DNA from 4 places in the Janthinobacterium sp. J1-1 genome. Region 2 is predicted to be linked to each of the others. Evidence: predicted binding sites of a transcription regulator. Region 2 holds the regulator's gene; each other region holds the start of a gene.
What was found. The regulator LexA, encoded in region 2, represses DNA repair genes until DNA is damaged. The targets are predictions, from matches to a motif close to ACTGTATNNNNATACAGT.
Positions count from the first base shown of each region.

Region 1: a site for LexA is predicted at 1,831-1,848, ahead of dinB (DNA polymerase IV). Genes of this name have one in related genera too.
Region 3: a site for LexA is predicted at 3,606-3,623, ahead of Q8L25_RS01130 (putative DNA modification/repair radical SAM protein). Genes of this name have one in related genera too.
Region 4: a site for LexA is predicted at 1,854-1,871, ahead of Q8L25_RS13785 (PA0069 family radical SAM protein). Genes of this name have one in related genera too.

Region 1 covers NZ_CP132339.1:63,409-69,231, forward strand. Annotated here, with positions in the region: gene Q8L25_RS00245 (recombination-associated protein RdgC) at 1-480, opposite strand, end outside; gene dinB (DNA polymerase IV) at 598-1,716, opposite strand; gene Q8L25_RS00255 (S9 family peptidase) at 1,958-4,114, shown strand; tRNA gene Q8L25_RS00260 (tRNA-Val) at 4,218-4,293, shown strand; tRNA gene Q8L25_RS00265 (tRNA-Asp) at 4,348-4,424, shown strand; tRNA gene Q8L25_RS00270 (tRNA-Val) at 4,609-4,684, shown strand; tRNA gene Q8L25_RS00275 (tRNA-Asp) at 4,740-4,816, shown strand; gene Q8L25_RS00280 (hypothetical protein) at 4,982-5,823, shown strand, end outside.
Region 2 covers NZ_CP132339.1:2,782,848-2,788,670, forward strand. Annotated here, with positions in the region: gene Q8L25_RS12630 (cystathionine gamma-synthase family protein) at 1-824, shown strand, start outside; gene lexA (transcriptional repressor LexA) at 890-1,528, opposite strand; gene rpsF (30S ribosomal protein S6) at 1,805-2,194, shown strand; gene priB (primosomal replication protein N) at 2,212-2,511, shown strand; gene rpsR (30S ribosomal protein S18) at 2,538-2,828, shown strand; gene rplI (50S ribosomal protein L9) at 2,856-3,311, shown strand; gene Q8L25_RS12660 (replicative DNA helicase) at 3,448-4,833, shown strand; gene Q8L25_RS12665 (DUF47 domain-containing protein) at 4,927-5,553, shown strand; gene Q8L25_RS12670 (inorganic phosphate transporter) at 5,598-5,823, shown strand, end outside.
Region 3 covers NZ_CP132339.1:253,577-259,399, forward strand. Annotated here, with positions in the region: gene Q8L25_RS01105 (response regulator) at 1-479, shown strand, start outside; gene Q8L25_RS01110 (TOBE domain-containing protein) at 549-1,316, opposite strand; gene Q8L25_RS01115 (ATP-binding cassette domain-containing protein) at 1,348-2,046, opposite strand; gene modB (molybdate ABC transporter permease subunit) at 2,051-2,722, opposite strand; gene modA (molybdate ABC transporter substrate-binding protein) at 2,737-3,498, opposite strand; gene Q8L25_RS01130 (putative DNA modification/repair radical SAM protein) at 3,637-4,869, shown strand; gene Q8L25_RS01135 (UdgX family uracil-DNA binding protein) at 4,866-5,823, shown strand, end outside.
Region 4 covers NZ_CP132339.1:3,038,330-3,044,152, forward strand. Annotated here, with positions in the region: gene Q8L25_RS13775 (methyl-accepting chemotaxis protein) at 1-1,106, shown strand, start outside; gene Q8L25_RS13780 (tRNA-uridine aminocarboxypropyltransferase) at 1,163-1,810, shown strand; gene Q8L25_RS13785 (PA0069 family radical SAM protein) at 1,934-3,067, shown strand; gene Q8L25_RS13790 (diguanylate cyclase) at 3,289-5,823, shown strand, end outside.

The sequences.
Region 1 (5,823 bases), 2.7 Mb from region 2:
CAGCGGCAATTTGTCGACGGCCTTGAGCAGCAATTTGATCACTTCGTCGGCTTTCGCCGGGCTGGCCGCATCGACCACCAGCCAGCCATTGACCGGGTCGATCCAGGTCCACACATTGCTGCGGATGCTGAAGGCGCGCGGCAGCAGTTCGTCGGCCACGCGCTCTTTCAGTTCCTTCATGGCTTTCTTGCCCGGGGCAAAGCCTTGCGCTTCTTCCATTTCAGCGGCGCGGGCCTTGGCGACCTGGTTGATGACGGTGGCCGGCAGCAGTTTCTTTTCCGTGCCCAGCAGGATCAGCATCTGTTTGTTGACCACGTGGACCAGGCCGCCGTTCGGGCGTGGCGTATCCCAGCCCTGGCGCATCAGGTCCATGCTGGTGGCCGGCGTAAATTTGTTCGAGGACAGTGCCTCTTCCAGCTGTTCTGGCGTGTAAGCCCACGGTGCGGGCAGGCGGTAAATCTGAAGATTCTTGAACCACATAGTTTTTGTCTTCCGGTTGTTTCGTTGGAGCTAATAGGATGCCATTCTACACTTTCGACCCGGCGCTGCGGTCAAACGAGAGTCCGGTGTTTTGCTGGTAATACAGGGGTGCCGGCGCTACAGGGCGGGGAACAGCTCGGCCTGGGCCGGCGTCTGCCGGGCTGCCTGGGACGGGTCGCACAGGGTGGAAATGCGCACCCCCAGCAGGCGGATTTTCTTTTCGAACGGCACCCGCCGCAGGCAGTCGCGGGTGGCGCGCAGGATCGCCGCCGCGTCCGCCGTGGCGCTGGGCAAGGTGATATCGCGCGTGACCGTACTGAAATCTTCGAAGCGCAATTTGATGCCCACCGTGCGCCCGACCAGCGCCTGCTTGTCGAGGTCGCCCGCCACCCGCGTGCACAGGCTTTCCAGTTTCTCCGACAGCACGGCGCGGTCGCGCACCACCTGCAGGTCGCGCTCGAACGTGGTTTCGCGGCTGACCGACTTGGTTTCGCGGCTGGTCTGCACCGGGCGGTCATCGATGCCCAGCGCCGCCTGGTGCAGCCAGCCCGTATACACATCGCCAAACTGGGTGCGCAGCGTGGCCAGATCAGCCTGCGCCAGTTCGCCGATGGTGACTATCCCCATCGCCTCGAGCTTGGCGGTGGCTTTCGGGCCGATGCCGTTGATCTTTTTGGCCGGCAAGGGCCACACGCGGCTTTCCAGATCCTGCGGATGCAAGATCGTCAGCCCGTCCGGCTTTTCCAGGTCGGAACAGATTTTTGCCAGCAATTTGTTCGGCGCGAGACCAATCGAGCACGACAGGCCGGTGGCCTCGGACACGGCCGCTTTCAGCCTGGCCGCAAACGCCGGCGCGTCTTCGCCATGTTCGGTCAGGTCGATATAGATTTCATCGATGCCGACGTTCTGGATCACCGGCGCCAGGTTCGCCACCGCCTGCTTGAAGCGGGCCGAATACTCGCGGTAGGCCTCGAAGTCGGCCGGCAGCAAGATGCTGTCGGGCGCCAGCTTGGCCGCCTTCATGATGCCCATCGCCGAAAACACGCCAAACGCGCGCGCCGCATAGGTCGAGGTGGTGACCACGCCGCGCCCCACGTAATCGCGCATGCGGGCGTACTGGCGCGTGCCGTCCGCCTGCAAGACCGGCTGCTGCAGGCGCCCGCCGCCGATGACGACGGCTTCGCCGCGCAGTTCCGGATATTTCAGCAGTTCCACGGAGGCGAAAAAGGCGTCCATATCCAGGTGCGCGATCCAGCGGCGCGCGGAGGATGTTTCAGAGAGTGGCGGAGCAGATGCGGTCAAGGACACCTCGCGGCGGTTGGGCCTGCCGCGGCACGATGGCGGCAAGATACTGTTCATGCATACAGTATTACCCGAAACGGCAATTCTGGCAAGTTGAAACGGGCCGGCAAGATCAGCGGTTGCATTTCTGAGTAGCAAGAATAGAATCTTGCCACAACACTACAAAGGAGTTGCCTTGTCTCGCCTATCACGCTATTCACACACCGTCCGCCTGGCCATGAGCCTGCCGGCCCTGCTGCTGTCCACCCTGGCGCCACTGGCGACGGCGGCCGACGCTGCTGCACCCGTTGCCCCCATCGCCGCCAAGTCTGCCTGGCAGGAAACCCGCCACGGCACTGTCGTGACCGACGACTACCGCTGGCTGCAAAAAAAGACCGATCCCGCCGTGATCGATTACCTGAATGCGGAAAACGCCTACACGGCCGCCGTGACGGCCCCGATACAGCCGTTGGCCGACAAGCTGTTCGGCGAGATCAAGGGCCGCATGCAGGAAGTGGATCTGTCCGTGCCTGTACGCATGGGCAATTTTTACTATTACACGCGCACCGAAGCGGGCAAGCAATATCCGATCAACTGCCGCCGCCCGCTTGGCACCAACGGCGCGTATGACGCGCAAGCGGCAGAGGAAATCCTGCTGGACCAGAACCAGCTGGCCGAAGGCCACACCTTCTTTTCGGTGCGCGCATTCGCCGTCAGCCCGAATGAACAGTTGCTGGCCTACACCACCGATACCACCGGCTTTCGCCAGTACGAGCTGCACATCAAGGATCTGAACACCGGCAAGCTGCTCAGTGACACCATGCCGCGCGTCACCTCGCTGGCCTGGGCGGCCAACAACGCCACGCTGATGCTGGTACAGGAAGACGCCACCACCAAGCGTTCGGACCGGCTGTTCCGCCTGGACCTGGGCGGCGCGCCGCAGCAGGTGTACCACGAGGCGATCGAGCAATTTTCCATCAGCATCAACCGCACGCAGGACAAGCAGTTTTTTGTTTTGCGCGCCGGCAGCACCGATACCAGCGACGTGCGCCTGCTGTCCACGGCCACGCCCGACGGCCAATTCCAGCTGGTATTGCCACGCGAAAAAGGCCACCGCTACAGCGTCGAGCACCGCGACGGCCAGTTGTATATTCTGACCAACAAGGACGCGAAAAACTTCCGCATCGTCAGCGCGCCGCTGAGCACCCCGCAGCCGAAGCACTGGCGTCCGCTGGTGCCGCACGACAAGGACGCCGTCATCAAGTCGCTCGATGTGTTCCAGGATTACCTAGTGGTGATGGAAAAGGCGCGCGCCCTGAACCGCGCCCGTATTTATGACTTCAAGAGCAAGCAGTGGAAGACCGTCAAATTCGACGACCCGGTCTACCTGGCCAACGCGGCCGGCACGCCGGAATTCAATGCGACCCACTATCGCATGTCGTACCAGTCGCCGATCACGCCGCCGACCGTCATCGACGTCAACATGAAGGACGGCCAGCGCACGGTGCTGAAACAGCAGGAAATCGTCGGCGGCTATGACGCCAGCCACTATGCCACCGAGCGTTTGTGGGTCAAGGCGCGCGACGGCGTGCAGGTGCCGCTGTGGATCGTCTACAAGAAGGGCGTCAAACGCGACGGCTCGGCGCCGCTGCTGCTGTATTCGTATGGTTCCTACGGCATCTCGACGGAAGCGAGCTTTGCCATCAGCCGCATCAGCCTGCTGGAGCGGGGCGTGATCTATGCCCAGGCGCATATCCGTGGCGGCACCGACATGGGCGAAGCCTGGCATGAAGACGGCATGCTGATGAAGAAGAAAAACACCTTCAATGACTTCATCGACAGCGCCGACTACCTGGTGCGCGAAAAATGGACCAGCCCGAACCGGCTGATCATCCAGGGCGGCAGCGCCGGCGGCCTGCTGATGGGCGCGGTCGTCAACCTGCGCCCCGAACTGTTCCACGCGGTGTACGCGGCGGTGCCGTTTGTCGACGTGATGAACACCATGATGGACGCCAGCCTGCCGCTCACCACCGGCGAATACCTGGAATGGGGCGACCCGAACCAGAAGGCGGCCTACGACTACATGCTCAGCTATTCGCCGTATGACAATATCGCCCGCAAGGCTTATCCGGCGATGCTGGTGACCACCGGCCTCAACGACAGCCAGGTGATGTACTGGGAGCCGGCCAAGTATGTGGCCAAGCTGCGCGCCTATAAAACGGACAGCAACCCGCTGCTGCTGAAAACCAATATGGGCGCCGGCCATGGCGGCGCCTCGGGCCGCTATGACGCCATCAAGGAAAACGCCTTCAACATGGCCTGGATGCTGTCGCAATGGGAGATCAAGGAATAATTTGAAAAAAGCGCTTGCAACAGGATTTTTGCCATCCTATAATAGCGCCTCTTCCAGACGTGGTGACAAACGTCGGGATGGTTTTCTGAGACAAGCAAGCTTTGGGTGCTTAGCTCAGTTGGTAGAGCGGCGCCCTTACAAGGCGTAGGTCGGGAGTTCGAGCCTCTCAGCACCCACCAAATCAGAAAACTGTCCAGTGCTTCATGGATCAGCAACACAGATCATACGAGCTTGGAGTGGTAGTTCAGTTGGTTAGAATACCGGCCTGTCACGTCGGGGGTCGCGGGTTCGAGTCCCGTCCGCTCCGCCAATAAAAGAAAAGCCCTTTGGTTCTCTGAACCGAAGGGCTTTTCCCATTTCCGCGCCAGAAAATCATCCCCATTTATTGCCTGAAAAAATTTTGCATTTTTAGTTGCACAAGCGGGAATCTGCCCTCTATAATAGTGCCTCTTCCAGACGTGGTGACAAACGTCGGGATAGTTTTCTGGGTATGCGGGTGCTTAGCTCAGTTGGTAGAGCGGCGCCCTTACAAGGCGTAGGTCGGGAGTTCGAGCCTCTCAGCACCCACCAAAATCAGAAAACTGTCCAGTGCTTCATGGATCAGCAACACAGATCATACGAGCTTGGAGTGGTAGTTCAGTTGGTTAGAATACCGGCCTGTCACGTCGGGGGTCGCGGGTTCGAGTCCCGTCCGCTCCGCCAATAAAAGAAAAGCCCTTTGGTTCTCTGAACCGAAGGGCTTTTCCCATTTCAGCTCAGCAAATGCACTAGAATCAGCGCTGTCCCTCACTCCCCTCTGCCCGCATGCGCTTGCCCAGCAGCACACATCCCTATATTGCCCTGCGGCTGCGGCTGGCTCATCATGCTTTGCTGCAATTTGCCGCCAGCCTGGCCAGCTCCATGGAAATCGTCGTGTTCCTGGCCGGGCCCGTCTTGCTGGCGCTGCTGAGCGTCATCGCCCTGCCCGGCTTTCTTGCCTTGACCCTGCCCTGGCCCGCCGCGCTGGGCCTGCTGTGCGCGCAAAGCCTGCTCACTTGCCTGCCCGCCTGGCTGCTGCGCAAGCGGCTGCTACCCTCGCCTGTCGCCGCATGGCTGCGCCAGCTGCCCTTGCCGCGCCGCTTGCGCCGGCAAGCCGATATCGCCGTGGCCGGCCTGCTGATGCTGCCACTGGGCATCGCCTACGCCGTTTCGGCCGGCATCTGGCTGCTGCAGTCGCCGCCCTGGCTGCGCCCGATTGCCGCGTCCGGTATCGCCGCCACCATTTGCGCGTGGCTGCTGGCCTGGCTATTGTCGAGCTGCATCATGGCGCTGCGCCTGCGCGCGCCACGCCCGGCGCAAAAGGCGCACACGCCAACCATGACAGCCTATGTATATCGCCGCCCCCGCTGGCCGACCCTGTTCCTGTGGCGCCAGCTGTTCTGGCTGCCGTTCTGGCGCAACGAGAATGTGATTGGCGTCCAGCAAAGCGTGCTGCTGGCCGGCGCGCTCGCCAGCATGCTGGCCTGGCTGCTGCGCGTGCCGCTGGTGCCGGCGCCGCTACTCGGTTTGCTGGCCAGCGCCAGCCTGATCATTGTGACGGACCGTGGCGACAAGGCCGTGCGCGAGCAGATCGCCGTGCTGCGTCCATCACTGGACGCCTGGCCCGTGGCCAGCGGCGCCGTGCTCCGCCTGGCCTGCGCCGCCAGCCTGCTGCCCGCCCTTGCCGTGCT
Region 2 (5,823 bases):
ACGTGGCGGCCGCCATCACGCCGCAAACGCGCATCGTGTTCGTCGAAACCATCGCCAATCCGCGCACCCAGATCGCCGACCTGGCAAAGATCGGTGAGCTGTGCCGCGAAAAAGGCATCCTGTATATCGTCGACAACACCATGACCACGCCCTACCTGTTCCGCCCGAAAGCGGTCGGCGCCGGCCTGGTGATCAATGCGCTGACCAAGTCGATCGGCGGCCACGGCAATGCGCTGGGCGGCAGCCTGACCGATACGGGCGTGTTCGACTGGACGCAGTACCCGAATATTTTCGAGAACTATAAAAAGGCGGCGCCGAAACAGTGGGGCATTGCGCAGATCCGCGCCAAGGCCCTGCGCGACTTCGGCGCCTCGCTGGGGCCGGAAGCGGCCCACCATATCGCCGTCGGCGCCGAAACCATGGCCCTGCGCATGGACCGCACCTGCTCGAACGCACTGGCGCTGGCGAGCATGCTGGAAGCGGATCCGCGCGTGGCGGCCGTGCACTATCCAGGCTTGCCGGGCCACCCGCAGCACGCGCTCGCCACCGAGCTGTTCCGCAGCTACGGCTCGCTGTTCAGCTTTGAGCTGAAAGACGGCATCGACTGCTTCGATTTCCTCAACCGCTTGAGGCTGGCGATTCCTGCCAGTAACCTGGGCGACACGCGCACCCTGGTGATACCGGTGGCGCACACGATCTTCTACGAGATGGGTGCCGAGCGCCGCGCCAGCATGGGTATTGCCGAGTCGTTGATCCGCGTCTCGGTCGGTATCGAAGACGAAGCCGATCTGCTCGATGATTTCAAGAGCGCGCTGGACGCTTAACTGCTACGGCAAGTAAAAAGGGCCGCGACAGCAATGCTGTCGCGGCCCTTTTTGCGTGAAATCGATTAATGCCAGCTGCGCATCAGCCCGACTGCGAGACCTTCCAGCGCAAATTCGTCTTCCGGCGACACGGTAATCACCTTGAAGTCGGGGTTTTCCGGCAGCAGTTCGATCAGGGTGCCGGTCTTCCTGTAGCGCTTGACGGTGACTTCATCGCCGATGCGGGCCACGACGATCTGGCCGTTCTTGGCGCTGTCGATCTTTTTCACGGCCAGCAGGTCGCCGTCCATGATGCCGGCGTCGCGCATCGACCAGCCGCGCACTTTCAGCAGGAAGTCGGGCTTGCTGGAAAACAGGGCCGGGTCGACGTTGTAGCTCGCTTCCAGGTTTTCCTGCGCCAGGATCGGCGAGCCGGCGGCAACGCGGCCGATCAGCGGCAGCGACATCAGCAGCGCGGCCGGCACTTTCGGCAGCGCCGGCTCGGTGACGGACGCGCCGATCAGGCGGATGCCGCGCGAGGTGCCCGGCGAAATCTCGATCGCGCCCTTGCGGGCCAGGGCCTGCAAATGCTCTTCGGCCGCATTGGCCGATTTGAAACCCAATTCATTGGCGATTTCGGCGCGGGTCGGAGGAAAACCCGTGTTTTCAATCGCGTCCTTGATCAGGTTCAGGATTTGTTCTTGTCGTGCTGTCAGCTTGATCATGGATGGTGGGTGCATAGTGAAATGCTGTCTATATGAACAGTCTGTATTTTTGTACAGTATCGCCGACTATGCAAGCGACTTTCGGCATTTTCGGCTGATTTCGATGCAAAAAATCGCCTGGCGCGCAAAAAGGGCAGGCCGGCCGCCGCTCCAGGCGCCGTCGAAGAAGCAATGGTTGATCGGATTGCAAAAGGCGGTTATAATCTTCGGCTGACCTTCCCACACCCGTCTTGACGCCGGGGTGGGCGATTATCAATCCGACCTGAAGGAGTTTGCATGCGTCATTATGAAATAGTCTTTATCGTCCATCCGGACCAGAGCGAGCAAGTGCCCGCGATGATCGAACGCTACAAAGCCAGCGTAACCACCCGCGGCGGTTCGGTTCACCGCGTGGAAGATTGGGGCCGCCGTCAAATGGCTTACTCGATCCAGAAGCTGCCTAAAGCACACTACATCTGCCTGAACATCGAATGCGACAACGAGACCCTGGTCGAGTTGGAAACTGCATTCAAATTCAATGATGCCGTGTTGCGTCACCTGACCGTTAAAATGAAGAAAGCTGAAACAGCTCCTTCGCCGATGATGAAATCGGTACAACGCGAAGATGCGGCGAAAAGCCACCGCACCGAAGCACCAGCAGCCGCTCCAGCCGCAGCAGCAGCCTAATTGAGCAGGATCGTGCGCTGAACCAGTTACAAGTTACCGCCATCATTGCCGAGCGCGAAATATTGCGCTATACCCCGGCAGGGTTGCCGATCGTGAATGCAGTATTGCAGCACAGTTCGCAGCAGATGGAAGCCGGTATTGCCCGTTTGACCGAGTTTGATGTTGCCGCGCTTGCCGCTGGCGAAATTTCAGGCCGGTTCAGCCAGGCAAGCTTGGGCGGGGTGTATCAGTTCACGGGTTTCCTGGCCAGAAAAAGCCGCAACAGCAAGAGTTTGGTGTTTCACATCATTGATTTTAGTGCAGTCATTTCTGACTAGCGCATTTATAGATACAGGAGCCTCACATGGCATTCGGTAAAAAGTTCGACAAAAATAAGCTCAAGCTTAAAGAAAAACGCAAACAGCAAAACCCACTGTTCAAACGCAAGAAGTTCTGCCGCTTCACCGCAGCACACGTTGAACAAGTTGACTACAAAGACGTTGACACGCTGAAAGACTTCGTCCAAGAAAACGGCAAGATCATGCCAGCACGCCTGACCGGTACCAAAGCGCACTACCAGCGCCAAGTTGACACCGCAATCAAGCGCGCTCGCTTCCTCGCGCTGCTGCCATACACCGATCTGCACCACGCTTAATCGGTCAGATATTCCTGGAGAAGAACTATGCAAATCATTCTGTTAGAAAAAGTTGTTAACGTCGGTAACCTCGGCGAAGTCGTCAAAGTCAAAGACGGTTACGCACGTAACTTCCTGATTCCACAACGCCTGGCCCGTCGTGCTACCGCTACCGCGATCGCCGAATTCGAAGTCAAGCGCGCCGAACTGGAAAAAGCTGCTGCCGCCAAACTGGCCGCATCGCAAGCCCAGGGCGAAAAACTGAGCGGCCTGACCGTTCAAGTCGCTCAAAAAGCTGGCGTCGATGGCCGTCTGTTCGGTTCCGTCACCAACTTCGACATCGCTGAAGCGCTGACCAAGCAAGGTTTTGCTGTTGAAAAAGCACAAATCCGCATGCCTACCGGCCCGCTGAAAGTTGTTGGCGAGCACAACGTTTCGGTTGCTCTGCACACCGACGTGGTGGTGGAAGTGGTCATTGCTGTCGTACCAGACGCAAACGCGTAAATCGTTTGCAGGCCTCGGCCTGCAGGCATTGCCGCAATAGAAAAAGCCGGGTTCGCCCGGCTTTTTGTCGCCTTTTTTTCGCTGATTTTCAGCCCTTTATTTTTGCCCGGACGCCGAAGCGGGTATAATTCGCGCCATGAACGCCCCCTCAGATCCACAACTGGATTCCCTCCGCATACCGCCGCATTCGATCGAAGCAGAACAGTCCGTCATCGGCGGCCTGCTGCGCGATAATGCCGCGTATGACCGCATTGCCGATTTCATGCATGCGGATGATTTCTATCGCTATGACCATCGCATCATCTTCGAGCAAATCGTCAAGATGGTGAACGCCTCCAAACCGGCCGATGTCATTACTGTTTTTGAAACCCTGACCCAGCTCGGCAAGGCCGAGGATGTGGGCGGACTCGCTTACCTGAACGCGATGGCGCAGAACACGCCATCGGCCGCCAATATCCGCCGCTACGCCGAGATCGTGCGCGACCGCGGCGTGCTGCGCAAACTCATCACCGTGGCCGACGATATCTCGGGCACCGCCTTCAGCCCGCAAGGCAAGGAAGTCAAGCAGATGCTTGACGAAGCCGAATCGAAGATCTTCGCGATCGCCGAAGAAGGCGCGCGTGGGGCCCAGGGCTGGACCGCGATCCAGCCGCTGCTGACGCAGGTGGTCGAGCGCATCGACGAGCTCTACAGCCGCGACAATCAAAGTGAAATCACCGGCGTGCCGACCGGTTTCATCGACCTCGACCGCATGACCTCGGGCCTGCAGCCAGGCGACCTGGTGATCGTGGCCGGCCGTCCGTCGATGGGCAAGACCGCGTTTTCCGTCAATATCGGCGAGAACGTGGCCATCGACAGCGGCTTGCCCGTGGCCGTGTTCTCGATGGAGATGGGCGGCGCCCAGCTGGCCATGCGTATGCTCGGTTCGGTCGGACAGCTGGACCAGCACCGCCTGCGCACCGGCCGCCTGAACGACGAAGACTGGCCGCGCCTGACCAACGCGATCCAGAAGATGAACGACGCCCAGTTGTACATCGATGAAACCCCGGCCTTGAATTCGATCGAGCTGCGCGCCCGCTCGCGCCGCCTGTCGCGCCAGTGCGGCAAGCTGGGCCTGATCATCGTCGACTACTTGCAGCTGATGTCGGCCAATAGTCCCGGCGACAACCGCGCCACCGAGATTTCCGAGATTTCGCGGGGCCTGAAAGGGCTGGCGAAAGAACTCGGTTGTCCGGTGATCGCGCTGTCCCAGCTGAACCGCTCGCTGGAGCAGCGCCCGAACAAGCGTCCGGTGATGTCGGACTTGCGCGAATCGGGCGCGATCGAACAGGATGCCGACGTGATCCTGTTCATTTACCGCGACGAGGTCTACAACCCCGATTCGCCCGACAAGGGCACGGCCGAAATCATTATCGGCAAACAGCGTAACGGGCCTATCGGCAGCATCCGCCTCACTTTCATGGGGCAGTACACCAAATTTGGCAATTACAGTGGTGGCCTGGCGCTTTACCAAGGCGACTAATCCATCAGCACTGGCATTCCATCGGCCGCCCCCCACTCACCGGGGCGGCTTTCTGTAGTAAATAACACGACTCAATGCTTAACGGAGAATGACATGTTTGGACGCTTGATGCCCACTGAGGGCAAGTTTTTTGAATTGTTTAACCAGCACGCGGAACTGTGCGTCAAGGGCGCAAAAGAGATGCTTGGCCTGATGACCAATTTCGACGACCTGGAAAACCGCGTGCATGCCATCGAGAGCATCGAGAAACAGGCCGACAAGGTAACCTACGCCACCGTCGAAATGCTGCACAAGACCTTCATCACGCCGATCGACCGCGACGATATCCACCAGCTGATCACGCGCCAGGACGACATCCTGGACCTGCTGGAAGACGCGGCGCAAACCGTTTCCCTGTATGACCTGAAAGCGGTCACGCCGGAAGCCAAGCGCCTGGCCGAACTGGTGCTGGCCTGTACCGAAAAAGTGCGCGATGCCGTGGCCCTGCTGCACAACATGGACAACTCGCGCAAGATCGTCGCCATCTGCGAAGAGATCGACCGCCTGGAGTCCGACGCCGACCACGTGATGCGCGCCGCCATGTCCAAGCTGTTCCGCGACGAGCCTGACGTGCGCAACCTGATCAAGATGAAGGCGATCTACGAGCTTCTGGAAACCGTGACCGACCGTTGCGAAGATGTGTCCAATATTATCGAAGGCATCATCGTCGAAAACGCGTAAGCGTTTGGGCCTGTCCTGAACCAGAATCAGAAAAGAACATACCAATGACCATACAAATCAGCATCTACGTGCTAGGCCTGTTGATCGTCCTCGCACTGCTGTTTGACTTCATGAACGGCTTCCACGATGCCGCCAACGCGATCGCCACGGTGGTCTCGACGGGTGTATTGAAACCGCAGACCGCGGTTGCCATGGCCGCCACCTTCAACTTTGTCGCCATTTTCGTGTTTCACCAGCTGACCGTGGCCGCCACAGTGGGCAAGGGCACCA
Region 3 (5,823 bases), 2.5 Mb from region 2:
TGACGGCCGGCATCACCGACTTTATCGCCAAGCCGGTGGTGGTCGAGGAAATGATGGAAGTGATCAGCCGCCACCTGCCGAAACGCCCGACAGTACAGGCGGCAGCGGCCGCGCCGCTCGACGAGGAAGTGTTTTCCATGGCCGCGCTGATGCGCGTGATGGGCAAGGACCCCAAGGGCAGGGGCGTCTTGCGGCGCATGGTGGAAGACGCGCTGAACAAGGGCATGGCGCCCTTGCGCGACGCCGAAGCCGTCTTGCAGGCAGGCCGCCACAGCGACGTCGCGCGCATCCTGCACGGCCTGCGCGGCTCGGTGGGCACCCTGGGCACCAAGCGCCTGATCCGCGCCTCGTTCGCCACCGAGCAGGCCATCGACGAAGGCCGCCACGACGAAGTGCCGGCGCTGCTGGCGCAGACGGTACTGGAACTGGAGCAGGTGCTGGCGGCGGCGGCCGACTGGTTGTCGCGGCTGGAAGAGTAGGGCAAAGTAGGTCGGATTAGCGCTTGCGCGTAATCCGACATCACCACCGGCGCCAACAATGTTGTCGGATTACGCGGGCACACCCAGAATCACGCTCGACGCCTTGAACATCGCCGTCAGCTTGCTGCCGATGGCGATTGCCATCTCGCTGGCGCTCTGGTTGGTGATGATGGCGGCGATGGTTCCGCCACGCGGCAGATCGAGCACCACCTCGGTATTGACGGCGCCCGTCTGCACGCGCGTGACGGTGCCGGCCAGCTGGTTGCGCGCCGAGAAGCGCGCGCCTTCGCCATCCGCCACCAGGATGATGGACGAGGCCTTGATCAGCGCGAATGCTTCCACGCCGGGCGCCAGGCCCAGGCTGTCGCTGCTGCCCTGGGTGATGACGGCCACGATCTGCTGGCCGCCGGGCAGTTCCAGGATCACTTCGTCGTTGACCGCCCCGGACTTCAGTTCGGCCACCTTGCCCAGGAATTGATTGCGTGCCGTGGTTTTCATGGCCATTCTCCGTATCAGTAAAAGGTCGTCGGCGATGCCCTCGGCCTGGCTGCCCAGCTGGCGCAGGTAGCGCTCGTGCTCGCGTTCGATGATGCGAAAGTTGTCGACCAGCTGGCGCCCGCGCTGCGTCAGGCGCGTGCCGCCGCCGCCCTTGCCGCCCGCCAGGCGTTCCACCAGCGGCTCGCCAGCCAGGTTGTTCATCGCGTCGATGGCGTCCCAGGCCGCCTTGTAGCTCATTTTGACCGCCTTGGCCGCCTGCGTGATCGAGCCGCATTCGGCGATCGCGCCCAGCAACGCCACCCTGCCGGCGCCACCGAGGTGTTCACCGCCCACCGTCATCCATACCGAGCCTTGCAGGCCGATTTCTGCCTTATCCAATTTTCACCTCGTGTCTGTTTTCTTCCATCGTGTCGATGCGGCCATCGCGCAAGTAAAGCACATGGTCGCCGAGGATGCGCGCGTCTTCCGGGTCGTGCGTAATCAATATCATCGGCACGCCCAGGCGCTGCTGCCACTGGCTCAGTTCCAGCCGCATGGTGACACGCAGGGCCGGATCGAGGGCGGCGAACGGTTCGTCCAGCAGCAGCGCGGCCGGCTCCGACACCAGTGCCCTTGCCAGCGCCACCCTCTGGCGCTGGCCGCCGGACAACTCGTCGGGATACTGGTGCGCCAGTTCCTGCAAATGAAACGCATCGAGCCAATGCTCGACCTTGGCCAGTTTCTCACGCGCGCGCGGATTGAACCAGCCGCGCGCCAGCCCGAAGCCCACGTTCTGGCGTACCGTCAGGTGCGGGAACAGCGCATAGTCCTGGAACAGATAGGCCACATTGCGCTGTTGCGGCGCCAGGTTGATGCCGGCAGCGGAATCGAACAGCGTACGGCCATTGAGGCGGATATGGCCGGCGTCCGGGGTGAAGAGTCCGGCAATTGCCTTCAGGGTCATGCTCTTGCCGGCGCCGGACGGGCCATACATGGCGATGCGCTGGCTGGTCGAGCTGCACTGCACGTGCAGCTCAAAATGGCGTTTGCCGGAGCGCAAGGTGGCGCGGATATCGAGGTCGAGTTGCATGGTTTTACTTGTGAACGATGCGGCCAGGCGCCAGCGTGCCGGCCGACAGCAGCACCACGATGCAGACCACCGAGGTAATCAGTACCAGCATATTGGCGACCTCATCCTGGCCCGCCTGTACCGCCTCGTACACGGCCACCGACAGGGTCTGTGTCTTGCCGGGTATGCTGCCGGCCACCATCAAGGTCGCGCCAAATTCGCCCAGCGCGCGCACAAAGCCCAGCAGAACGCCGGCCAGGATGCCGCGCCAGGCCAGCGGCAGGGTGACGCGAAAGAAAATGGCGATTTCGGATATGCCCAGCACGCGCGCCGCCTGTTCCAGCTGGCCATCGACCGCTTCAAACGCCGCCCGCGCCGGTTTGAACACCAGCGGAAAAGCGACGATGGTGGAGGCGATCACGGCGCCCTGCCAGGTAAAGATCAGGTTGATGCCGAAGTGTTCCTGCAGCCAGATGCCGATGCTGCCGCGCCGCCCCAAGAGCACCAGCAGATAATAGCCCAGCACCGTGGGCGGCATCACCATCGGCAGGGTCAATACCGCGTCGAGCAGGTCGCGCCCGGGAAAGCGGGCGCGGGCCAGCAGGTAGCCGGTACCGATGCCCAGCAACAAATTGAGCGCCGTGGCCCATGCCGCCACTTTCAGCGACAGGGCCAGCGCGGTCCAGGCGATATCCATCCGGTGCGATCAGCTTATGGTTTTTTGAATCCGTATTTGGCCAGGATGGCTTGCGCCGGCGCCGTTTGCAGATAGCTGACAAAGCGTTTGGCCTCGGCCGCATTGGCGCTGCCCTTGATGGTGGCGATCGGGTACAGCACCGGCGCTTCCAGCGGCACCTCGAACACCACCTTGACCTTGTCTTTCATGATGGCCGCGTCGGTGCCGTACACAAAGCCCGCATCGACTTCGCCACGCGCCACATAGTCGAGCGACTGGCGCACATTCTGCGTGCTGATGGCCTTGGCCTGCACGCCGTCCCACAGATTCGCCTTTTTCAGCGCGCCTTCCGAATAGCGGCCCACCGGCACGCTGGCCGGATTGGCGATCGCCACGCGCGTCACGCTTTTCTGCGTCAGGTCATTCAGGTTCCTGAGTCCGAGCTTGCTGTCCGACGGCACGATCAGCACCAGGCTGTTGCTGACGAAATCATGGCGGTCGGCTGGCAGCACCAGGCCTTCTTTTTGCGCCGTGTCCATGGTTTCCTGGTCGGCCGAGGCAAACACGTCGACCGGCGCGCCCTTGACGATCTGCTGCAGTAGTACACCCGAAGCGGCGAAGTTCAAGGAGACCTTGCTGCCCGGATACTGCGCCTCATAGCTTTGCGCCGCATCCTTGAAGGCGTTCGTCAGGCTGGCCGCAGCCGACACCACCACTTCGCCGGCCATGGCGGAGGTAGCGGCAGTGGTCATGAAAAAAGCGGCGGCAAGAAGGCGGGCAGCAGAGGTCAGGCGCATGGTCATATCCTTGAGAGTGAGCAATCAACAGAAGCGTAATATACACGGATATATAGCGTCTTGCCATTGCATGGATCAAGCAGGCGTTAGCCGGCCATCCCTGATATACTGTATATACATACAGTATTGAGGTGCCCCATGGAATTGACGGACAAGCTGGAAATCCTGGCCGATGCGGCCAAGTACGACGCGTCCTGCGCCAGCAGCGGTGCGCCCAAGCGCCACTCGATCGGCAAGGACGGCTTTGGCGCCACCTCGGGCATGGGCATCTGCCACAGCTATACGCCGGACGGGCGCTGCGTGTCGCTGCTGAAGATCCTGTTGACCAATTACTGCCTGTACGACTGCCAGTACTGCGTCAACCGCCGCACCTCGAACGTGCCGCGCGCCCGCTTCACGGTGGCCGAAGTGGTGAAACTGACGGCCGACTTTTACCTGCGCAACTACATCGACGGCCTGTTCCTCAGTTCCGGCATCATCCAGTCGGCCGACTACACGATGGAGCAGCTGGTGCAGGTGGCGCGCGAGCTGCGCGAGGTGCACCAGTTCCGCGGCTATATCCACCTGAAAACCATCCCCGACGCCGACCCGGCCCTGATCGAACAGGCGGGCCGCTATGCCGACCGCCTCAGCGTCAATATCGAACTGCCGACCCAGGACAGCGTGCAGAAGCTGGCGCCCGAAAAAAGCGTGCACACCATCAAGCTGGCGATGGGCTCGATCCGCCGCAAGCTCGATGAAAAAGCCGAGGAACCGAAGTCACCCCGTTTCGCGCCGGCCGGCCAGAGCACGCAGATGATCGTCGGCGCCGACGCCAGCGACGACCAGCAGATCCTCAACACGGCCGAGACCCTGTACGGCAGCTATAAACTCAAGCGCGTGTATTACTCGGCCTTCAGTCCGATTCCCGACAGCCCGAAAAGCGTGCCGCTGGCGCCGCCGCCGATGCTGCGCGAACACAGGTTATATCAAGCCGACTTTTTGCTGCGCAGCTACGGCTTCCAGGCCAGCGAACTGCTGCCCGCCAGCGGTGGCAACCTGGCGCTCGATATCGACCCGAAACTGGCCTGGGCGCTGGCGCACCGCGAGCATTTTCCGATGGACCTGAACCGCGCCGCGCTGCACATGATCGCGCGCGTGCCTGGCATCGGCCTGCGCAACGCGCAGCGCATCGTCGATCTGCGCCGCCTGCGCCAGGTGCGCTACGCCGACCTGTCGCGCCTGCGCTGCAGCATGAAAAAGATCTCTCCCTTTATCATCACGGCCGACTACTTTCCCGCGCGCGACACCACCACCTCCGAAAACCTGCGCCGCGCCATGACGGAAGCGCCGCAGCAGATGAACTTGTGGCCGGAGCTGCAGGCGGCATGAACCAGGTCGTGCGGCTGGCGCAGTCGTTCGGCGAGTGGCGTGCTGCAGCGCGGGAGCTGATCGCGCTTGGCGTGGCGCCAGTCCATATCGCCTGGCAATCGCAGCCCGGCGACGGCGACCTGTTTTCGTCAACACCGGACGCAACCGATACCAGCGCGCCGCCGCTGCGCCTGCCGCGATCCCTGGTGGAACTGCTGGAAAGCGCCGCCTGCTTCAATGTGCAGGATCGCTGGGCGTTTTTATATCAGGTGCTGTGGCGCTGGCAGCAGGGCCAGCACGATGTGATCTCGCCGGCCGATGCGGATGGCGCGCGCTTGCACGGCATGGCCAAGGCCGTGCGCCGCGAAGAGCACGACATGCACGCCTATGTGCGTTTCCGCGAGCGCGAAGAAGCGCAGGGTGCGCCGCGTTTCGTGGCCTGGTTCGAGCCCGTGCACGACGTGCTGCCGCAAGTGGCGCGCCACTTCGCGCGCCGCATGGGCCCCATCAGCTGGATGATCGCCACGCCGACCGCCACCATGCTGTGGGACGGCACAACCCTGCACGCCGGCCCGGCCCTGATGCGCGGCGCGGCCGAGCGCGGCCCGGCCGATATCGACGACGCCGGCGAAGCGCTGTGGCTGACCTACTACCGCAGCATCTTCAACCCCGCGCGCCTGAATGCCGACCTGCTGCGCAGCCATATCCCCTCGCGCTTCTGGAAAAATCTGCCGGAAGGCGCCATCGTGCCCGCCATGGTCAGCAGCGCCGCCAACGGCGAGCGCCGCACGGGCCAGACCGCCACCGTCGGCCAGCGCAGCGGCGCAGCGATGATCCCGATCTCCGCCGAACGCGCCCAGCCCGCGCGCGAACTGCCCACCACGCTGGACCAGTGCCGCCGCTGCGAACTGTGGAAAAGCGCCACCCAGGCCGTGCCCGGCGTCGGTCCCGCGCAAGCGGCCATCATGCTGGTCG
Region 4 (5,823 bases), 260 kb from region 2:
GCCGCTTGCTGCTGGCCTCGCTGGGCGTGGCGGCCATCCTGCTGGGCATCGCCTGCGCCTACTGGATCACGCGCTCGATCACGCGGCCCATCACGCGCGCCGTGGAAGTGGCGCAAGCCGTGTCGACGGGCGACCTGACCAGCGATATCGTGGTCGACAGCACGGACGAAACCGGGCAATTGATGCACGCGCTGAAAGACATGAACGACAAGCTGGTCAGCATCGTCGGCCAGGTGCGCGCCAGCACCGATTCCATCGGCACCGCGTCGAGCGAAATTGCGGCCGGTAACCTCGATCTGTCCTCGCGTACCGAACAGCAGGCCAGCTCGCTCGAAGAAACCGCCTCGTCGATGGAAGAACTGACCTCGACCGTGAAACTCAATGCCGACAACGCGCGCAGCGCCAACCAGTTGGCGATCGACGCCTCGCAGATCGCCAGCCGCGGCGGCGCGGTGGTGTCGGAAGTGGTCAGCACCATGGGCTCGATCAACGATTCCTCGCGCAAGATTGTCGACATCATCAGCGTGATCGATGCGATTGCTTTCCAGACCAATATCCTGGCCCTGAATGCGGCCGTCGAGGCGGCGCGCGCGGGCGAGCAGGGCCGGGGCTTTGCCGTGGTGGCCAGCGAGGTGCGCAACCTGGCCCAGCGTTCCAGCCAGGCCGCCAGGGAAATCAAGGGGCTGATCGACGACTCCGTGCAAAAAGTCGAGGCCGGTTCGCAACTGGTGGACAAGGCCGGCCGCACCATGGATGAAATCGTGCAGAGCATCAGCCATGTGACGCAGATCATGAACCAGATCACCGACGCCAGCGAAGAGCAGCGCGCCGGCATCGAACAGGTCAACCAGGCCATCGGCCAGATGGACCAGGTGACCCAGCAAAACGCGGCGCTGGTGGAAGAAGCGGCGGCCGCCGCCGAATCGATGCAGGAACAGGCGTCGCGCCTGACCGACGTGGTGGGCCTGTTCAAGCTCGACGCCAGGCAGGTGACGCGCGCGGTGGCCGCCGCACCCGTGACGACACGCCGTCCGCTTGCCGTCGCGGCCCCCGGCAAGCCACGCAAGGCAGTGGCGGCCACTGCCGGCGACTGGGAAGAGTTTTAAGCGCCAGCAAGGGTGGGGCGCTACAATCGCGGTCCTGATGCATAGACCGCCCCGCCATGATGTTAACCGTTGATCCCGTTTCCTCCCGACGCGAACGCTGCGTCACCTGTTTGCGCGCGCAGTCCGGCTGCATCTGCCAGTGGGTGCGGCCGCTGCCGCACCAGGTCGAGATATTGCTGCTGCAGCATCCGCTGGAAGTGCACAACGCCAAGGGCAGCGCGCGCCTGTTGCACCTGAGCCTGCCCAACAGCAGACTGGTCGCCGGCGAAGCGTTTGCTGCCGGGGAACTGGACGCGCTGCTGGCCGGCAAGCATAACGTCCTGCTGTATCCCGATACGCCAGGCGACCGCTCGCTGGGCATCGCGCCACCGCCGCCGCTCGCTGCCTCGCTGCTGCTCGACCCGGCCGGCTTGCGGCTGGTGGTGCTGGACGCCACCTGGCGCAAGAGCCGCAAGATGCTGTACCTCAATCCCGCCCTGCAGCGCCTGCCACGTTTGCCGCTGCGCGACACGCCGCCATCCCACTATCTGATCCGCAAGGCGCATGCGCCGGACCAGTTGTCGACCCTGGAAGCGACTTGCTACGCGCTGATGCAGCTCGAAGAGGAGGCCGCCCGTTTTGCACCGCTGATCACCGCATTTGACGGCTTTGTCGCTCAACAGTTGAGCTATATCACGGCATTTGATGCAAAAGGCATGAAATAAGCGAGTGACCACTCTTGATCTTGCCTTGATAGCGGCATAGTATACTGTACGTATATACAGTTGATGGGGCCGTTCATGAAAGCAATCTTCCCGGAACATGAAGACAGTTTTGCCGGCCAGGTGATGCTGCCGCCGCAATCGCTCAAGGCGCGCAAGGGGCGCGGCGCCGTCTCCAACCTGCAGGGCCGCTACGAGGTGCACGGGCGCGAGGGCTTCGATGATGGCTGGAGCGCACCCGTCGAAGAAGGCGAGGAGGCCGCCAGCCCCTGGAAAACCCAGGTCAGCGACGAGCAGGCGCGCACCATTCTGTCGCGCAACACGTCGCCCGACCTGCCGTTCGGCGTCTCGCTCAACCCGTATCGCGGCTGCGAGCACGGCTGCATCTACTGCTTCGCGCGCCCCACGCACAGCTACCTGGGCCTGTCGCCGGGCCTCGATTTCGAAAGCCGCATCTTTGCCAAGGTCAACGCACCCGAACTGCTGCGGCGCGAACTGGCCAAGCCGTCGTATGTCGCCGAACCGATCGCGCTGGGCGTCAACACCGACGCCTACCAGCCCTGCGAGCGCGAACGGCAGCTGACGCGGCGCGTGCTGGAAGTGCTGCACGAATGCGACCATCCTGTAGGCCTGATCACCAAGTCGTCGCTGATCGAGCGCGATATCGATCTGCTGGCGCCGATGGCGGCCAGGCGCCTGGCGTCGGTGGCGATCACCCTCACCACGCTGGACCCGGCCATTTCGCGCACGCTGGAGCCGCGCGCGGCCGCCCCGGCGCGGCGCCTGCGCACCATCCGCACCCTGACCGACGCCGGCATTCCCGTCGGCGTCAGCATCGCCCCCATTATCCCGTTCGTGACCGAACCGGAAATCGAACAGTTATTGGAAGCGGTGCGCGACGCCGGCGCCATCAACGCCCATTACGTGGTGCTGCGCCTGCCGTGGGAAGTCAATCCGCTGTTCCAGCAATGGCTGGAAGCGCATTTCCCCGAGCGCGCCCAGCGCGTGATGAACCGCGTGCGCGAAATGCGTGGCGGCAAGGATTACGACAGCAGCTTCGGCGCGCGCATGCATGGCGAAGGCGTGTGGGCCGACCTGATACGCCAGCGCTTCGAGAAAGCCGTGCACCGCCTGGGCCTGCACGGCAAGGGCGGCCGCTTCAAGCAGCTCGACAGCACCCGGTTTCGCCGTCCGCTGGTGGTGCCGCCGTTGGGGCTCAAGACAAAAGGTGGCAATGTGGGGCAGCTGGATTTGTTTTGAATGCGTGTTTTGAGTACGGCCTGACCCTTGCATGCGTCGCTGCAAGCTGTCGTTCTTCCCCCTTCCTGCCGGTCGACAGGCGCGCCAGCGGCACCCCGCACAGGGCCTGGCGATTGATTACCACCAATACTTCCTGCTGATATAATACTTTTAATCAAGTTATAGACGAACTTCGCGCCCCCGGTGCTCACGCCATTGTCCCCGCACCGCAAGCCCAGCCCATGAGCTCCCTTTTCGACCACGAGATCATCGAACAGCTCCATAGCGGGCCGCGTTCGCTGGTCTGGCGTGCCAGGGCGTTTGACGGCACGGCGCTGATCGTCAAGGTGCCGAATCAGCAGTTTCCATCGTTTCAGCAAGTGGCGAACTTCAAGCGCGAGTATGCCAGCGCGCGCCTGTGCCGCCATCCGGGCGTCGTGCAGCCGCTGGCGCTGCAGCAGCATGGCGGTCGCTGGACCATGATCCAGGAAGACACGGGCGGCCAGGCGCTTGACCAGGTGCTGCGCGCGCAGCTGGCGGCACGCCAGGCGCCGTCGCAGAGCGCGCTGGCGCTGGACGATTTCTTCGATATCGCGCTGCAATTGTGCGCGGCGGTCGAGGCGGTTCATCGGCAGGGCATGATGCACAAGGACATCAATCCGGCCAACCTGGTCTGGAATGGCGATACGCGCGTGCTGCAGCTGATTGATTTCGGCGTGGCCTGCCAGCTGGCGTCCGAGCAGCAGGGCGCCGCTACTACGCGGCATCTGGAAGGCACGCTGCGCTACATGGCGCCGGAACAGACCGGGCGCATGAACCGGCGGGTCGATCAGCGCGCCGATTTCTACGCGCTCGGCATCACTTTTTACGAACTGCTGGCCGGCCAGGTGCCGTTCGATGCCAGCGACGAGATGGAGCTGGTGCATTGCCATCTTGCGCGCAGTCCGGACTGGTCGCATCCGGCGCTGGCCAGCCTGCCAGGCCAGTTGCTGCCCATCCTCCAGCGCCTGCTGGAAAAGAATCCCGAGCAGCGCTACCAGAGCCTGCAAGGCTTGCGCAGCGACCTTGCCGCATGCCGCGCGCCGCTGCAGGACCAGCCACGCCAGCTGTCGTTTCATGACGCCCGCTTCCGTGTGCCATCAACCTTGCACGGACGCGACGACGCCGTCGCCAGCTTGCTGGCGGCGCTGGAACGCAGCGCCGGCGGCGCGTGCGAGATGCTGCTGGTGGCTGGCGAGTCAGGCATCGGCAAGTCGGCGCTGGTGCAGGAAGTGCAGCAGTCCATCAGCGCCAGGAGCGGCTATTTTTTGTCCGGCAAACTGGACCTGCTGCAACGCGACGTGCCGTATGCCGCCCTGGTCCAGGCCTTCCAGGCGCTGGTGCACCAGCTGCTGGGGCAGTCTGCGGAAACGCTGCGCCAGTGGGCCGGCAAACTGCACGAGGCCCTGGGCAGCGGCCTGGGCGCGATGGTCGAACTGATGCCCCAGTTGGCCTTGATCGTCGGCCCCGTCGACGCGGTGCCGGCCGCCACGCCGTCTCAGGTCCAGTTGCGCCTGGACCGCCTGTTTCCCCGCTTCGTCGACGTGTTCGCCTCCGCGGGGCAGCCGCTGGTGCTGTTTCTCGACGACCTGCAATGGGCCGATGCGGCCACCTTGAGGATGCTCGAACTGCTGATGGTGTCCCGCGACAAGAGCCGCATGCTGATCATCGGCGCCTACCGCAACAACGAAGTGGGCGCCGCTCATCCCCTCAGTGCGCTGCGCAACAAGCTGCTGGGCCGCGGCGCACGCGTGACAACGCTGGCGCTGCGCGCCTTGACCGAGCCGCAGGTAGCGCAGATGGTCTCGGCCACCGTGCGCGTGGCGGTGCCCGGCTGCGCCGCGCTGACCCGCATTTGCTACCGCAAGACCGCCGGCAATCCCTTTTTTCTCAAGCAGTTCCTCGGTGCGCTCCATGATGACGGTCATCTGCGCTACCGGGCGGCGGAAGATTGCTGGGACTGGGACCTGGCGGCGATCGAGCAGGCCAGGTATACCGACAACGTGGTCGAGGCGCTGCTGGCGAAAATCCGCCGCCTGCCCGCAGCGACGCAGCAGCTGCTGCAGCTGGCGGCGTCGAGCGGCAACCGCTTCACCCTGGACACGCTGGCGCTGGCCATGCGGCGCACGTCCTTGCACGCGCAGCAGGATATGGCGCCGGCGCTCGTTGCCGGCCTGGTCCAGCCGCTCGCTGGCGATGATGGCGGCCGCTACCAGTTCCTGCATGACCGGGTGCAGCAGGCGGCCTATCTGGCGGCGGATGCGGATGGGCGCGCGGCCAACCATCTGCTGCTCGGCCGCTTGCTGCTGGCGCAGGCCGGCGAGCAACAGCAGGACGGCCAGCTGTTTGAAATCGTCGAGCAGCTCAACGCCGGCCGTGCGCTGATCGACGACGCCGGCGAAAGAGTGCGACTGGCGGCGCTGAACCTGCGCGCGGGCGAGAAAGCCCGGCGTTCGGCCGCCTTCCAGGCCACGCTGGAACACATGCGCATCGGTCTGGCGCTGCTGCCAGGCGAGGCCTGGCACGGTGACGACGTTCTGTGGCTCGACCTGCAGCTGGGCGCGGCGGAAGCGAGCTATCTGTGTGGCCAGTTCGATGCCGCCGAAGCGATCCATGAGCTGGTGCGCGCCCGCACCCTGGCGCCGCTATTGCAGGTGCGCCGCATCGCGATCCAGGCGCACCAGTATCAATTGCAGGGCCGCCTGCTGGAAGCCATCGCCGTGCAGCGCGAGGCGCTG